DNA from 3 places in the Arthrobacter arnarulunnguaqae genome. Region 1 is predicted to be linked to each of the others. Evidence: predicted binding sites of a transcription regulator. Region 1 holds the regulator's gene; each other region holds the start of a gene.
The links. Region 1 encodes LexA, which represses DNA repair genes until DNA is damaged. Its sites were predicted from a motif close to TCGAACANNTGTTCGA; they were not measured.

Region 1 (3,271 bases):
TTGCTCATGGTGCGCGAGACGATGAGCCGGTCGCGGTCCGGCAACAGGTCGAGCGCAGAACGGGTGCCGGAGAGGGAGAACTCCGCGTAGGCCTCGTCGACAATGACGATCGCATCATTGGCCTCGCCGGCGTCGTAGACGGCTTCGACGACATCCAGTCCCAGTGCGGTTCCTGTCGGGTTGTTCGGCGAACAGAGGAAAACGATGTTCGCCCCGGAGGCCGCGACCTGCTCCGCCGCCGACTCGGCCGAAAGGCCGAAGTCGTCGGCGCGGACTCCTGCCGCGTAAGCGGTGTCCGTGCCGCTGGCCAGAAGCGGATACATGGAGTACGTGGGGGGGAACCCCATCGCGGTCCGTCCCGGGCCACCGAAAGCCTGGAGAATGTGCTGCAGCACTTCGTTCGAGCCGTTGCCGGCCCAAATGTTGGACGGGTCGAGGTCGTGCCCGAGATAGGCCGCCAACCGTTCGCGGAGTTCCGTGAACTCCCGGTCGGGATAGCGGTTCAGGCCCGACGCGCACGCTGCCACGTCCGCGGCGATCGCCGCACTGACCTCGGGGGGGACGGGATGCGTGTTCTCGTTCACGTTGAGCAGGATCGGCACGTCCAGCTGGGGCGCACCGTAGGGCTCGAGGCCCCTCAGATTGTCCCGCAGCGGTAGTTTGGCCAGGCGTCGAAGCTGATCACTCACCGGACGATTCTAGTGCCGTCTTCACGGAGGGCTCCAATCCGCGACCCCGCGCCGGTCACAAACGGGCACTGCCGGGCGGGCCGGACCAGTGGCGCAGATCGGGAGGTGCGGTCGGGACCGCGCGGTGTTGGCGTCTAGCCGCCGGTCGGGACGAACAGTTCCTGACCCGGAACGAGCTTGGAACCCGCCAGGTTGTTCAGTTCGGCGATTTCGGAGATGACCTCGCGTGGATCGCGATTGGGTGCGAATTCGGCCGCGAGCCCCCAGAGGGTCTCCCCCTCGGAGACCGTCACCGTGTCGGCTAGCACGGGGGTCGCTTCGCCGGTACCCGCGGCCATCACGGGAGCCGTGAATACACCAAGGAGCACCAGCAAGGCCGTGGCTCCCAGGAGCACGGGGAGTCCGATGAGCAGGAAACGCCCGCGACGTGTGAGCCGCACCGATGCCTGCGTGGACCGGACCGCGTGGACTGGCGCGTTCGCCTCGGGGCGGGCCGGGGGAACAAAAGCTGCGGGAAGCACTATCTGAGCCATGACTTGCCTTTCATGTTGCTTCGCCCGCTGATTTCGCGGGAGGTTCCAATCCGTTCGGGTTCGGGGCAGGCTTTCGTCTCTTCGAAACTCCTGTTCGAACTTATCTTCGAATTTGTTCTGTTCCATTTTTAGCATCCCTGGACGACGATTGTCGAGACACGATCGAACAAACCTTTGAAAGCGGGTTCCGTTCCACTAGCGTTGGCGGAAAGGAAGCCAGTGGGATTGAGTTCACCACCGGGCACCGACAGGTTGGGCGGGCATCCGGCAACGCAGGGACGAGAGGCACGGGGCAGGGCATGAGCACAATGGAGAATCGGGCGCCGCGGCGGACACCGAAGAGCCTGACCATCAGGCAGAAGAAGATCCTCGAAACCATCCAGCGCGCGGTGGCCGATCACGGATACCCGCCGTCGATGCGGGAGATCGGCGACACAGTGGGCCTTGCCAGTCTCTCGAGCGTGACCCACCAACTCGCACAGCTCGAGAAGCTGGGCTACATACGCAGGGACCCCCGGCGTCCCCGTGCCATGGAGATTCTGATGCCCCTGACGTTGAGCGACGGCGAAGTGTCCGCGGAATCCGCCGAGTCGAACCTGATGGCCATCAACGGAATGCCGGTGGCGGAACTGAGCACGTCGTCGGACACCGCAATGGTGCCCCTGGTGGGTCGGATCGCGGCCGGCGGACCGATCCTTGCGGACCAGACGGTGGAGGACGTCATGCCGCTTCCGCGCCAACTCGTGGGCCATGGTGAGCTGTTCATGCTCAAGGTCAGCGGGGACTCGATGGTCGAAGCGGCCATCTGCGACGGTGACTGGGTGGTGGTGCGCCGCCAGCAGAACGCCGAGAACGGCGACATCGTCGCCGCCCTGCTGGACGACGAGGCCACGGTCAAGACGTTCCGGCAGCGCGACGGGCACACGTGGCTCCTGCCGCAAAACCGCCAGTACGAGCCGATCCTGGGCGACCACGCGACCATCATGGGAAAGGTCGTCTCGGTGATGCGTTCGCTCTAGCGGTTGCCCGGCGCCGCCCGCACGCACCTAGGAACCGGCAAGCCGCTCCAACGCGCCCAGCACAGTCTTCTTGTCCGTCGTTGCCCACATCGGAGGCAACGAGGCGCGGAGAAAGCCGCCATACCGCTCTGTGGCCAGCCGCGAATCGAGGACCGCCACCACTCCCCGGTCGGAGGTGGAGCGGATCAGTCGTCCCGCCCCTTGGGCGAGACGAACGGCGGCGTGGCTTGCCGAGACTGCCATGAAGCCGTTTCCGCCGTGACGGGCCACGTCCCTGCTCCGGGCGGTGGCTAGCGGGTCGTCGGGGCGCGGGAACGGAATGCGGTCGATCACCACGAGGCGGCATGCCGGGCCGGGCACGTCAACCCCCTGCCACAGGGTCATGGTTCCGAAGAGGCAGGTGTCCCTTTCCTCGCCGAACCGCTTGACGAGGGCGGCCATACCCGATTCGCCCTGGCAGAGGATCTCTTGGTCAACCAACGGACGCAAAGCCTCCGCGGCCTCCTCCGCTGCCCGACGGGACGAGAACAACGCGAGCGTCCCCCCGCCCGCGGCGCGAATGAGATCCCCGAGTTCGGCAAGCGTCTCCGACGACACGCTCCGTGACGGCTTCGGCAGGTGCTTGGCGACGTACAACATGCCTTGGCGGGGATAGTCGAAAGGGCTTCCGACGTCGACTCCGGTCCAGCTGGGGGCACCTTCGCCCAGCAGGCCGAGCGAACCGGCAACCGGTTCGAAGGCCGCGCCAATCGCGAGTGTCGCCGACGTCAGGATGACCGTCCTTCCGTCGAACAATCCCTCCCGCAGACGGCCCGCGACGGATAGCGGGGCGACGTTCAGGGTCGCCGGAGTGGATTCGTCCGGTTGGGTGAACCCCTGTCCGGGAGTGAACGTCCCGGAACGCGATGCCCACAGGACCTCGCGGGAATCCTGGGCCGATTCGAAGCGGTCGCACTGCTCGGCGAGGTACTGGAGTTGCGAACGCGCCATCTGCCTGCCGCCGTCGACGGACTCGTTCCCCGCGGGTTTG
Region 2 (3,271 bases), on a different contig from region 1:
CCGCCACAGCTTCGGTGTCCCGGAGCAACCGGGAGGCGAGAGGTGCGCCGTCCCCCGATTCGGTGGCGATCTCGCGGGCGAGTTCCGCCATGGCGGCGGGTTCCCGCAGCCAACCCTGGCCGTTGGGTTGGAGATCCCGCAACGCGTCCAACGAACTGAGGGCACGCGCCGAATCCAACACATCCGCCGTCGCGGCGCCGTCGGGATCCGCATAGCGCACCGCGTTGCTCAGGATCGCCCTGATGCCGCAGTCCCGTGCCGTCTTGACCATGCGCACGGCGTGCGCGGTGCTCAGTTTCTCACCGGGCGCACTGCGGTGCGTCACCGCCTCCACCGCCAGGGCGCCCGCCGGCAGAGCATCCCGCCAGCGGCCCAGCAGTGTGCGTGCGAGGCCGTAGTTGCGGCGCAGTGCCGCCGCACCGACGTCGGACTGGGGTCCGGCGAGCACCATCAGCACCGGTTCGCCGGCGGGTCCGGCCGCATGGCGCGCCAGTTCCGCGCGGGTGACCCCGACCGGTTTTTTGCCGGCGGCCCCGGTGCCCGCGTGGGCGGCGGAAACCAGGCGGCACAGGGCGCTGTATCCGGCCCCGGAGCTCCGCCCGCGAGCCAGGACCAGCACCCGTCCCCCCGCACGGGGAGGCAACGGGCGTCTGGAGGGCGAAGCGTCCGGGTCCGGTTCGAGCACGGCCAGGCTGACGCCGACAATCGGATCCAGTCCATTCTCGAGGCAGGCCTTGAGGTGCTTCACCGTCCCGAAGAGGCCGTCCCTGTCGGCGCAGGCCAGCGCGTCGGAGCCGTTCGACGCCGCCCGGCGCGCCAACTCGTCCGGCCACGAGACCCCGTAGTGGGCGCTGTAGGCCGTAGCGACGTTGAGATGGGTGAAACTCACGCGCTCTCTTTCAACGCGTCGTGGATGCGGATCAGCCTCCACCGGCCGGTCTCCACCTGACGGGAGACGTCGAACGTCAGAAGCGGGCCGCGGACCGTCTGGCGGACCTGCAGCCTCCAGATTTCGTGGTCGACCAGGCCGGGGCCGCGCCCTCGTTCGGCGCGCACCTCCTCCGTCCACCATTTGCGGCGCTCGAACCAGCGCACCGGTTGCGCGGCGACCCGGTATTCCCGGCCCTGCCAGCGCATGCGCAACGGCAGGCCGGCCGGCGTGCATTCGACTTCCACCGACTGCGTGAACAGGCCCATGGGGCCACCTCCATATCCGTGTCCCGGGGCGTGAGAAGAACCCGGGAGCACCAATGTGAACGGGAAGTCGACGCCCCTGGGAAGCGGTGGGACGGCAACTCCATTGTATTCGAAGAGATGTTCGAATAAAAGATCACGCTACGTGAGGCCGCCGACATTTTGCGTTCGACTACCGGCACGGGGCGCCCGCGCCTAGGCTGGCCGCATGGACACGCCCCCAACCCGCCCCGGCATACCGAACATCTCTGCCGTGACCCTCGGTGTGCGCGACGTGGAGGCCTCCCGCGACTTCTACGTCGAGGGGCTGGGGTTCCGGCCGCTGCAGCACCTTCCCGGCGAGATTGCCTTTGTGGCAGCGGGCCACGGCCTGATGCTCGCGCTCTGGAACGTGGACAGCATGCCCGGGGAATACGGAGAGGTCGGCTTCGGGAACCAGGCGCCCCCGGTCTCCTTGGGGCACAACACGGACAGTGCCGAGCAGGTCGACCGGCTCTACCGGCTTGCCCTGGCCGCCGGAGCCGAGGCGGTCAATGCACCCTCGCTGCGGGACTGGGGCGGCACCAGCGCCTGCATCGCCGACCCTGACGGCTACCGCTGGGACTTCGTCCACAACCCGGCCTTCAGGACCGGTCCCGCCGGACGCGTGGAACTGGGCTAGCCTCCCCGCCGCGCCCGTGCCGGTGCCCCTTTGAAACCGGTCAGAACAGGCCGTCGACGGCTTCCACGAGCTCGGGGTTGTCGTTCCGCACGTTTCCCACGGCCCGGTCGACCGCCCGCAACTCCCACTTCGCGGCCACCGGAAAGGCCCCGTCCCGTGCCCACGCAACCAGGGACGCCGCGTCAGTGTCCCTGGGATCAAGCCAATCGGCAAGGGTTCCGCGGTCCAGCGGCAACGGGAGCCTGTCGTGGAGCGCCGCGAGTTCCTCGAGAACCGGATCCGCCGACCCGGGTTCCGGCGACGGCACGGTGAGGATCGACGTCGACAGCAGCCACTGCCCCGGCTCGCCATCCTCCATCGTCGGGTCCTTCCACCACTCGTAGAGGCCCGCGAACAGGATGAGTGAACCGTCGGCGGGCCGGACCAGGTACGGTTGCCTCGTCAGCGACTTGCCCTCGCCCGTCTTGAGCCACTCGTAGTACCCCTCGGCGGGAACGGCGCAGCGGCGCGCCTTCACCGCCTTGCGGAACGACGGTTTCTCGACCACGGTCTCGCTGCGCGCATTGAACGACCTCACACCGACCGACGGTTCCTTGGCCCACGCCGGAACCAGTCCCCACTTCGCCACGTGCAGTTGGCGAACGCGCTCGCCGTCGATCAGGCGCTCCAAGACAATCGGCACGTCCGAGGTCGGCGCCACGTTCCACGATTGCCGCAGCTCCATGGCCTCGTCGGCCTCCGCCTCCAGTTCCGCAACCAGATCACCGACCGCCCGCGCCATCACGTATCGTCCGCACATGGAATAAGACTCTCACAGCGGTCGTTGACGCCGACATGACAACAGCGAACCTTCAGGACTACGTGCCCGCCGACGGAACCGTCACGATGTTCACCACCTCCTGGTGCGGATACTGCCGCAACCTCAAACGCGCCATGGACGCCGACGGCATCGCCTACCGCGAGGTCAACATCGAGGAGGTCGCCGGCACCGCCGAAATCGTCGAGTCCTTCAACGGCGGCAACCAGACGGTCCCCACCCTGGTCTTCCCCGACGGAACCGCCGTCACGAACCCGCGCATCGAGCAGGTCCGCGAACGCCTGTAGCGCGCGTGTGATTGGATGATGGCGTCGGCATCCCGCGGGGGCCGGCGCCATGACCGTTTCACTACCCGATGGCCGCCGCTCGCGGTCGAGAGGATGGACCCTCCCCATGCCACACAAGGTCAAGGCCGTTGTCGTCAAGGCCAAGGACGCCCCGGTCGTCATCGAGACCATCATCGTTCCGGATCCCGGTCCGGGGGAGGCGGTGGTCGACATCCTCACCTGCGGGGTCTGCCACACCGACCTGCACTACAAGCTCGGCGGCATCGGGGACGAATTCCCCTACCTGCTGGGCCACGAGGCCACCGGCGTCGT
Region 3 (3,271 bases), on a different contig from region 1:
TCGTCCGGGGAGTCCGTGCGGATCTCGGCGAAGTCGAACCCGCTCGGCGCCTTCACCGCGGGCAGCGAGGCGAGGTCCATGGGCGGAACGACGGCGGCGCCGCCCGTCTCGCCCGACAGCAGCTCGGCGGTGCGGTCCTGAAGCCACAACAGGGACCGCAGGGCGTCGACGGCGGTGCGCTCCACGTTGGACTGGCGGAACGTGTCGTTGAAGATCTCCAGGGAGACCGGCCCGGAGTAGCCCGCGCGGACCAGATGCCCGAGGAACGCGGGAAGGTCGAATCCGCCCTGACCCGGGAACACGCGGTAATGGCGGCTCCACGAAAGGATGTCCATGGCCAGGACCGGGGCGTCCGCCAGCTGGACGAAGAAGATCTTCGCCGGGTCGATGTCCTCGATGCCGGCGGGGTCGTCACCGCGGGACAGGATGTGGAAGCTGTCCAGGCACGTCCCGACCGCGGGGTGGTCCGCCAGGTCGACGATCCGCTGGGCGTGGCGGTAGGTGTTCACGAACTTCCCCCACGCGAGCGCCTCGTAGGCGATGCGCACGCCGAACCGCTGTGCCAGCTCCCCGAGCCGGCGCAGTTGGGCGGCCATTACGGCGTCGTCGTTGATGGTCGCAGTCGCGACGTTGCTGCACACCAGCATGGTTTCCACCCCGAGCCGGTTCATGAGCCGGAACTTGGCTTCCGCCCGGCGCAGGTTCTCCTCCAGCAACTCCTCGGGCACGCCGTCGAAGTCGCGGAAGGGCTGGTACAGGTCCAGCGTCAGGCCCAGCCGGTCCGCCAGCGCGCGGACCTCCTGAGGGGACATCGGACTGACGACGAGGTCCTGCTCGAAGATCTCGATGCCGTCGAAGCCGGCCCGGGCGCAGGCCAGCATCTTGTCCTCGAGGGTCCCGCTGATGCAGACGGTCGCGATGGAGGTGCGCATGCTCAGAGGCCCTTCGCCAAGAGATCCAGGAAGTGCGCTCGCATCCGCCCGGCGTCCGGTTCCCGTCCCGTGATCAGGCGGAACGCGTCGACGGCCTGGCCGACCGCCATGTGGCCGCCGTCGAGCACCCGGCACCCGATGTCCCGCGCCGCGCGCACGAGTTCCGTGTCCACGGGGCGGTAGACGACTTCGGCAACCCAGTGCCGCGCTTCAAGCAGCGCGGCGTCCACGGGCATGCCGGGGTGCTGGTGCATCCCCACCGGAGTCGCGTGGACGAACCCGTCGGCCGCGGCGAGCTCGGCGGCGATGGCGTCGGGGGAGTGGGCCTGGACCGTGCGGTCCGGGAACTGCGCCGCCAGCGCGTCGCTGCGCTCCCGGGTGCGCTCGGCGTCCACATCGATGAGCGTCAGGTGGCGCACGCCCGAGGCCAGGAGCGCATAGGCAACGGCGGCGCCGGCGCCGCCCGCTCCCAGCTGCACCACGCGGCCGAGTTCCGCGTCCGGGAGGCCGCCGCGCAGGGCGCCCGCGAAACCGGAGAAGTCGGTGTTCTCGCCGTGGAACCTTTTCCCGCGGACCAACACGGTGTTGACTGCACCCAGGCGCTCGGCATCGGCCGAAACCGTGTCCAGGTGCCGCAGCACCTCCTGCTTGCACGGATGCGTGACGTTGAAGGCATTGAAGCCCAGGTCGCGGCCCGCGCGCAGGAGCTCGCCGACGTCGGTCCCCGGCCGGCCGATGGCGGACAGGTCGACCGGCCGGTACAGGTAGCGCAAACCCTGCGCGTCGGCCTCGGCCTCGTGCATGGGCGGGGTGAGCGACGGCGTGACGCCGTCGCCGATCAGACCGATCAGGTACGACTCTCCAAAAGTGCTCACCGTGTGTCCTATTCCCCGGACGCAAACGGTCCGGTGTTGCCAAGGGGTGTGACGTAGCTCTAGTCTAGACCTAATTGTACGCATTCCGTACAGCTGTGCGAATACCGCGCAACCGGAAAACCCGGGCCGGCGTTCCCCACGTCGGCCCCCACAGCCAAGGAGACACCATGACCCACGAAAGCCATGCGACGCCGCCGTCGCCGGAGGTGGAGGAAACCGCGGGCCGCACGCCGGTGAAGGCGGCACTGGCCAGCTTCATGGGCAGCGCGGTCGAGTACTACGACTTCTTCATCTTCGGCGCGGCCGCCGCGCTGATCTTCCCGACCGTCTTCTTCCCGGACGCCGGCGCCAACGCGACCGTCATGTCCCTGGCGACCTTCGGCTTCGCCTACATAGCCCGCCCGGTGGGCGCAGTGATCCTCGGCCACTTCGGCGACCGGATCGGACGCCAGAAGGTCCTGATGTTCACCCTGGTCCTGATGGGGGTGGCGACCTTCATGATCGGTTGCCTGCCCACCTTCGACCAGGTCGGCTGGCTCGCCCCGGTACTCCTGGTGCTTGCCCGCCTGATGCAGGGCCTCTCCGCCGCCGGCGAGCAGGCCGGCGCCAGTTCGCTGACCTTGGAGCACGCCCCGGACAGCCGCCGCTCGTTTTTCACCTCCTGGACCCTCACCGGTACCCAGGGCGGGCAGATCCTCGCCGCGCTGGTCTTCGTCCCCGTCGTCGCGCTCCCGGACGAGATCAAGTTCGGCATCGGCTGGCGCATCCCGTTCTGGCTGTCCGCCGTCGTCGTCATCGTGACCTACTTCATTCGCCGGTCGCTGCACGAGACCCCGGAGTTCGAACACGCGAAGGCCAACAACGAGATCGTCAAGCTCCCGGTAGGCGTGCTGCTCAAGAACCACTGGCGCGACGTCCTGCGCGTGGTGCTGTGCGCCTTCATCGCCGCCGTTTCCACCGTCTACGGGACGCTCGCCATCACGTACGGCAAGGAGGTCGGCGACGTGGATTCCTCCATCACGCTTTGGCTCGTGGTGGCCGGCAACGTGGTGGCGCTGTTCACCCAGCCCCTGTTCGGCATGCTCGCGGACCGCATCGGTCGCAAGCCGGTGTTCATCTACGGCGCCCTGATGAGCGCGGTGATCATGCCGTTCTACCTGCTGTCCATGGAGTCCGGAAACACCCTGCTGCAGTTCACGCTGTCCATTTGCGTGTTCTCCTTCGCCTACGCCGCGGCCAATGCGACGTGGCCGTCCTTCTACGCCGAGATGTTCAGCTCCAAGGTCCGGTTCTCGGGCCTCGCGATCGGAACCCAGCTGGGCTTCCTGATGGCCGGCTTCGCGCCGTCGATCGTCGCCGCCCTGGGCGGCATCCAGGAGGGCGGCTGGGTGCGGATCAGCATCTTCACGGCGATCATCGCGCTGGTTTCCGCGGGGTCGGCGCTCACCGCGCGCGAAAGCTACC

Region 2: ACHAAJ_RS13485 (DUF6504 family protein) is a predicted target of LexA. The motif match lies at 1,307-1,322, and genes of this name have one in related genera.
Region 3: ACHAAJ_RS07680 (shikimate dehydrogenase) is a predicted target of LexA. The motif match lies at 1,893-1,908, and genes of this name have one in related genera.

The regions. Positions count from the first base shown of each region.
Region 1 covers NZ_JBIMER010000001.1:176,799-180,069, reverse strand. The annotation lists gene ACHAAJ_RS00800 (histidinol-phosphate transaminase) at 1-689, opposite strand, end outside; gene ACHAAJ_RS00795 (LysM peptidoglycan-binding domain-containing protein) at 824-1,222, opposite strand; gene lexA (transcriptional repressor LexA) at 1,522-2,241, shown strand; gene ACHAAJ_RS00785 (ATP-dependent DNA helicase) at 2,269-3,271, opposite strand, start outside.
Region 2 covers NZ_JBIMER010000018.1:33,610-36,880, reverse strand. The annotation lists gene ACHAAJ_RS13490 (DNA polymerase III subunit alpha) at 1-889, opposite strand, end outside; gene ACHAAJ_RS13485 (DUF6504 family protein) at 886-1,197, opposite strand; gene ACHAAJ_RS13480 (VOC family protein) at 1,403-1,855, shown strand; gene ACHAAJ_RS13475 (SOS response-associated peptidase) at 1,896-2,654, opposite strand; gene ACHAAJ_RS13470 (glutaredoxin domain-containing protein) at 2,690-2,959, shown strand; gene ACHAAJ_RS13465 (S-(hydroxymethyl)mycothiol dehydrogenase) at 3,066-3,271, shown strand, end outside.
Region 3 covers NZ_JBIMER010000006.1:60,542-63,812, forward strand. The annotation lists gene ACHAAJ_RS07675 (bifunctional sugar phosphate isomerase/epimerase/4-hydroxyphenylpyruvate dioxygenase family protein) at 1-932, opposite strand, end outside; gene ACHAAJ_RS07680 (shikimate dehydrogenase) at 935-1,807, opposite strand; gene ACHAAJ_RS07685 (MFS transporter) at 1,975-3,271, shown strand, end outside.